2 regions of the Pseudoalteromonas sp. 78C3 genome follow, and region 2 is predicted to be linked to the other one. Evidence: predicted binding sites of a transcription regulator. Region 2 holds the regulator's gene; the other holds the start of a gene.
What was found. The regulator NrdR, encoded in region 2, represses ribonucleotide reductase genes. The targets are predictions, from matches to a motif close to AAACACNANATNTNGTGTTT.
Positions count from the first base shown of each region.

Region 1 (3,430 bases), on a different contig from region 2:
GTGATCCACATTTTGTAAATAAATACGACCTGTACTTGCACGCTCTTGCGCAAACATAGAGAAAAGCTCAATCGCTTTAATGCGTTTTTTACGAATCGATTCGTCTTGTTCGTATTTTACGTAAAGCGCGTCAAACTCAGCTTGATCTTCAAAAAATGCATCGTAAAGGCCTGGCACATCTGATGGGCTAAATAACGTAATGTAGTCGTCTTTAATTAAACGAGAGTACATTAGTTTATTAAACTGTACGCCGTAATCTAGGTGACGAACACGGTTGTCGTCTACACCACGGTTATTTTTAAGTACAAGTAGGTTTTCTACTTCTAAATGCCAAAGCGGGTAGAATAATGTTGCAGCGCCGCCACGTACACCACCTTGCGAACAACTTTTAACAGCTGTTTGAAAGTGCTTATAAAAAGGAATACAACCTGTGTGGTACGCTTCGCCGTTACGAATATGGCTACCTAGCGCACGAATACGACCAGCGTTAATACCAATACCTGCACGCTGTGAAACATATTTAACAATAGCTGACGACGTTGCATTGATTGAATCAAGGCTGTCGCCACATTCAATTAATACACACGAGCTAAACTGGCGAGTAGGTGTACGTACACCCGACATAATTGGCGTTGGTAGAGATATTTTAAATAACGATACTGCGTCGTAAAAGCGCTTAATGTAAGAAACGCGTGTTTCACGTGGGTAGTCAGAGAATAAGCTCGCTGCTACTAAAATATATAAAAACTGTGCACTTTCGTAGATTTCACCCGATACACGGTTTTGAACGAGATACTTACCTTCAAGCTGTTTTACAGCCGCGTAGCTAAAGTTAAGATCGCGAGAATGATCAAGATATGCATCAAGCTCGTCTAATTCTTGTTCTGTGTAATCTACTAATAAGTGAGCATCGTAGCGTTTATCGCCAACCATTTTTGTTACGTGGTCAAATAAACGTGGTGGCTCAAATTGACCGTACGCTTTTTTACGTAAATGGAATACAGCTAAACGTGCAGCTAAGTATTGATAATCAGGCGATTCTTTTGAAATCTGATCCGCTGCTGCTTTAATGATGGTTTCGTGAATGTCTTTAGTACGAATACCGTCGTAAAACTGAATGTGCGATTTTAATTCAACTTGCGAAACCGAAACGTTGCTTAAACCTTCGGCGGCCCATTCAATAACGCGATGGATCTTATCCAGATCAAGAGGCTCTTTGCGCCCATCACGTTTGCTTACAGATAACTGTTGGTTCATAGATTTGCCTGTATTCCTTGGGAATTATGTATTTTGACCAATGTTTATGCCTCGCCGAAGCAAGGTAGATACTCGTTTTGTATAAATTTAATTAAATTGGAGAATTTAATTGAATAACATTTGGCCACAATATCTGGTGCTGTTCAATTTAATGATCACAAGATAGTGTGGTCTGAGTTGTTTTGCAAGAGGTAGAATTGTGTCTATTATCTGATAATGAGGAGATATAGCCTTTGTGTTAGTAGACACTCACCTTCGAACAATCATTTAAGATGAAATATGCAAAAATCAACTAATGATCTACTAAATTTGCGTATTTTAAAAATAAATTTTGACTGCTTTTTTTATCATCAGGCTTTGCGTGAAAATTGACTCAATCACAATATATAGTGTTTATTAATTAACATAGCACTATATATGGTTGAATCGAATTTTTGTACAGGGTATATGGTTGTAATATATAAGATTGAGGCAAGGTAAGTTTTTCAGATATAGTTATACTGGAATGTAAGATATAAAAATGGGCTAAAAATTAGCCCATTTAAATTTATACTACGAGCAAACTACCCAGTGTAATAATTTTAAAAACAATCATTATTACACTCTCTGAAATTTCTATAGAAATATTGAGTTTCAACTTTAGTTATCCTAAATCTGAGTTAGTCACTTGCCGACAATATAAGAATCAGTTACGCTCAAACTTCCACACTTGGGCGCTTTCCTAAAATTTTAGCAAGTGTCTTTGCTAACATCATATTCAAACCTTGGGTATGATGTTAGCCCCTCCACCTAGTTGAAATATCAATTCCATCAAAGTGTTAATAAAACTTTAATGTGGTCTGAGTTGTTTTGCAAGGGACATAATTGCCCCTGTTTGTGGATAACTTTAGGATAACGCATTTGTGTTAGTAGAGACTCACCTTCGAACAATCAATTAAGTTGAAATATGCAAAAATCAATTAGTGATCTGCTAAATTTACGCATTTTAAAAATAAATTCTGACTGCTTTTTTTATCAGCAAGCTTTGTGTGAAAGCTAACAAAACCACAGCATATAGTGTTTGATAATTAAAATAGCACTATATATGGTTAAAACCATCAATTGGGCTTTGCCAGTTAAAATCAGCATTCCAGCTGTTGGCTTCATCAATACTTGGGATGTAACCCCAAAGTGCCGTTGCGGTATGCATACCTGCCGCTTTGCCTGCTTGTATGTCACGCTGTGCATCACCAATGTATAAACAACGGCTTGGTTCTACCTGCATAAGCTTTGCACAATGTAGCAGTGGTAAAGGTGATGGCTTAGCTTCAGCTAATGTGTCGCCACTTATTACTACACTGACATTTTTTAATGCGGGAATAGCTGCCACTAAAGGAGCGGTTAAAAACCCTGGTTTATTAGTCATGATCCCCCATTTGATCTTTTTCTGATCAAGGGCGATAAGTAACGATTCAACTCCGCTGAAGCAACGTGTGTGATTTGCTATGTTTGTGGCGTACTCGTCAACTAATTGCTTTATAAGCTCGCTTTGGGGTTGTTTAGCCCATAATTCTTTAAAACCAGCCTCTAATAATGCGCCTGCGCCGTTAGATGCCGCAGGACGGTATATATCACTACTAACAGGTTCTATTTTATTGCTAATAAGAACTGCGTTTAAAGCGGCACCTAAATCATCAGCGGTGTCGAGTAGGGTGCCGTCTAAATCAAATAAAAATGCATCGTACTCAATAAGGGGTAGGGGGGCTTGAGAGTTAGCCATTAAGCTAACTTCTCAAAATAAAGTATGTAATTTACGCTAACGTCACTATTGAGCGTATATTGCTTTGATAGTGGGTTATAAGAAAGCCCTGTGCTTGCACGAACTTTTAAACCGGCTTGCTCTGCCCATGCAATAAGTTGTGCAGGCTTTATAAACTTTTTATGGTCGTGTGTACCTTCAGGCACCATTTTTAAGAGTTTTTCAGCGCCAACAATCGCGTATAAATATGCTTTAGGTGTTTTGTTCAGGGTTGAAAAAAACACGTCCGCGCCTGGTTTGGCAAGTGCAGCTACAGCATGAATGATAGATGCTGGGTCGGGAACGTGCTCAAGCATTTCCATACACGTTATTACATCAAAGCGCTCAGGGTACTGTGTTGCAAACTCTTCTGCAGGCACTTTTATATAATCTACA
Region 1 is NZ_PJAV01000164.1:66,585-70,014, forward strand. Features, by position in the region: gene nrdA (class 1a ribonucleoside-diphosphate reductase subunit alpha) at 1-1,257, opposite strand, end outside; gene CXF76_RS14870 (HAD family hydrolase) at 2,336-3,016, opposite strand; gene ubiG (bifunctional 2-polyprenyl-6-hydroxyphenol methylase/3-demethylubiquinol 3-O-methyltransferase UbiG) at 3,016-3,430, opposite strand, start outside.
Region 1: nrdA (class 1a ribonucleoside-diphosphate reductase subunit alpha) is a predicted target of NrdR. The motif match lies at 1,380-1,399, and genes of this name have one in related genera.

Region 2 (3,430 bases):
TTTTTAACGCGGTGATACGTAAATCGTCACCAATGCGCGCACATTCATTAAATGTTAAATCAACGGTGTTTTGCATACTCGTCAATTCAGGAAAATTAACTAAACTTTTTGCATCATGGCCCATTAATTTAGGCGCCAAATAAAAAACAAACTCGTCAACTAAATCAAGCTCTGTCATTTTACCAGCAAGTGTTGCCCCGCTCTCAAGCCAAACATTATTAAACTGTAGTTGCCCAAGCTTTTCTAAAACAGCCTGTAAATCAACTTTGCCGTTACTTTCACTTACTTCAATATGCTTTACAAAATGCGGCCATTGCAGTGATTTATCAACCTTAGTCGTAAATATTATTACATCACTTTGGATTTTAAATAAAGCAAGGTTGGGCGTTAAACGATTCTGTGAATCAATTATAACACGCACGGGCTGGCGAAGCGGTAAATCGGTAGGTAGCGTGCAAGGCAACTCGCTTAGTCGCACATTAAGTTTAGCATCGTCTACTAACACGGTATCGGCACCGGTTAAAATAGCGCAGCTTTGCGCTCGGTATAATTGTACGTCTTGGCGAGCAGCGGGACTTGTGATCCACTTACTTTGCCCATTTTTAAGCGCTGTTTTACCATCTATGCTTGCTGCCATTTTACAGGTCACATAAGGTAAGCCTTGTTCCATTCGCTTAAAAAAGCCAACGTTAAGTGCGCGAGCTTGTGATTCAAGTAATCCATAAGCAACTTCAATACCGGCATCGCTCAGTATTTTAAGGCCTTTGCCTGCAACTTGTGGGTTTGTATCAACCATAGCGGCAATTACTTTTACAACGCCCGCCTTTTTTAAGCCTTCAGCACACGGTGGCGTACGCCCATAATGACTACACGGTTCAAGCGTTACATAAGCCGTTGCACCTTGTGCATTATTGCCAGCTATTGCCAGTGCATTTACTTCAGCATGGCCTTGACCTGCTAATTGATGAAAACCCTCACCAATTATTTGATTATTTTTAACTAATACACAGCCAACATTAGGATTAGGCGTGGTAGTAAACCGGCCTTTTTTGGCTAGCTCTATGGCACGTGCCATATACATTTCGTCATGTTCGGTAAAAGGAACTTGGTTAAGCATTTATTATACCAATTGCGTTAAATAAGTGGTCTATTATAGCGCTAAGAAAATAGCGCAATAACAAGGCGAAAATTATGACATATAGTTGTTCTATATGAATAATTTTTAACGCAGTGAGTGCGCTATTTAATGTGATAGAATGATCATGTTTTTAATAAAATTGGTATTACTCCCCTAAGCGGGCAATTTCTTCGCCAAATTCGCGTATATCTTCAAACGAGCGATAAACAGAGGCAAACCTTACGTACGCTACTTTATCGAGCTTTTTGAGGGCTTCCATAATGCATTCACCCACCAAATGGCTTGAAATTTCTCGCTCACCCGTTGCGCGTAGTTGCGATTTTATTATATTCACTACTTCGTCTACTTGCTCTGTGCTCACTGGGCGTTTTTCGAGTGCGCGATTTAAGCCATTTAATAATTTATCTTCGTTAAATGGTTCGCGGCTGCCGTCTTGTTTAATAACACGAGGCATAACCAGTTCAGCGCCTTCAAATGTAGTAAAGCGCTCGTGGCAGTCGTTACACTCACGACGCCTGCGAACTTGATGGCCTCCGCCAACAAGGCGTGAGTCAATAACTTTAGTATCTTTTGCGGTACAAAATGGACAATGCATAGCTCGGTACTTCCGTTTTAAAACAAAAAAGACCGCTAAATAGCGGTCTTTTATCTTAGCAAAAAAATAGGGCCTGTTGACCTTTCAGGATTAAATTTGTTCTATCTAGGGGTGATTTAATCGCGGCTCGAGATTTGTAACCTAGTGGGCTAAGTAAAAATCGAGCAACAAAGAGTAAATCGCCCCTAGAACGAACCCGAGGGCAGTGCATGTTTGGCATTTATGCTGCGTTATCGCCTATTTGTGTGGAGTAACCACACTACATAGACTCTGCCTTGCTTAAAAGCCAAACATACTACTGCAAATTAAACCTCGAAAGATAAACAGGCCCCTAGCTTATGTGCTCTAAATTACTGCCGCTTATGCAATTAAGCGTAAACAGGTAATTTTGCACAAATTGCTTTTACTTTTTCTTTAACTTGCGCCTGTACAGATTCATCAGTGATGTTATCTAGTACGTCACAAATCCAGCCAGCAAGCTCTTTTGATTCTTCTTCTTTAAAACCACGACGAGTAATTGCAGGAGAACCAATACGCAAACCAGATGTTACAAATGGTGAGCGTGGATCGTTCGGTACTGAGTTTTTATTAACTGTGATGTTAGCGTTGCCTAGGGCTGCGTCTGCATCTTTACCAGTGATATCTTTATCGATTAAATCAAGTAAAAATAAGTGGTTTTCAGTTTTGTCAGATACGATTTTGTAGCCGCGCTCTTGCATTACAGCAACCATTGCTTTTGCGTTTTTAACAACTTGTGTTTGGTATACTTTAAACTCTGGTTGAAGTGCTTCTTTAAATGCCACTGCTTTTGCTGCAATAACATGACATAAAGGACCGCCTTGGCCACCAGGGAAAACAGCGCTGTTAAGCTTTTTGTAGATTGCTTCGTCGCCACATGCAGAAATAATCAAACCACCACGAGGGCCTGCAAGTGTTTTATGCGTAGTTGTAGTTACAACGTGTGCATGAGGAACAGGGCTTGGGTAAACGCCTGCCGCAATTAAACCCGCAACGTGAGCCATGTCAACAAACAGATAAGCACCGATTTTGTCAGCAATTTCACGGAATTTAGCCCAATCAACAATACCAGAATACGCTGAGAAACCACCAATAATCATTTTTGGCTTGTGCTCAAGTGCTAGTGCTTCAACTTGTGCGTAATCAATTTCGCCCGTTGCTTCATCTAGTCCGTATTGGATTGCATTGTAAAGCTTACCAGAGAAGCTTACGTGAGAACCGTGAGTTAAGTGACCACCATGAGCTAAGCTCATACCTAATACAGTATCGCCAGCGTCTAATAATGCTAGAAAAACAGCAGCATTAGCTTGCGAACCAGCATGTGGCTGCACGTTAGCGTAGTCAGAACCAAATAATTCGTTAGCACGGTCAATTGCTAATTGCTCAACAACATCTACATGCTCACAACCGCCATAATAACGTTTGCCTGGGTAACCTTCTGCATATTTGTTTGTAAGCTGTGAACCCTGCGCTTCGAGTACGCGTGGGCTACAGTAGTTTTCTGAAGCGATTAGTTCGATATGCTCTTCTTGGCGAGCAGTTTCTTTGGTTATCGCGTCAAATAACTCTGGATCAAAATCCGAAATATTCATGCTACGTTCTAACATTGGGGTCTCCTAGGGCAACGTGTATGGTGTTTTTTTAGAGGCTTTATTGTACGCTTTAAACGACTCTTTGCC
Region 2 is NZ_PJAV01000162.1:18,454-21,883, forward strand. Features, by position in the region: gene ribD (bifunctional diaminohydroxyphosphoribosylaminopyrimidine deaminase/5-amino-6-(5-phosphoribosylamino)uracil reductase RibD) at 1-1,117, opposite strand, end outside; gene nrdR (transcriptional regulator NrdR) at 1,284-1,733, opposite strand; gene glyA (serine hydroxymethyltransferase) at 2,102-3,358, opposite strand.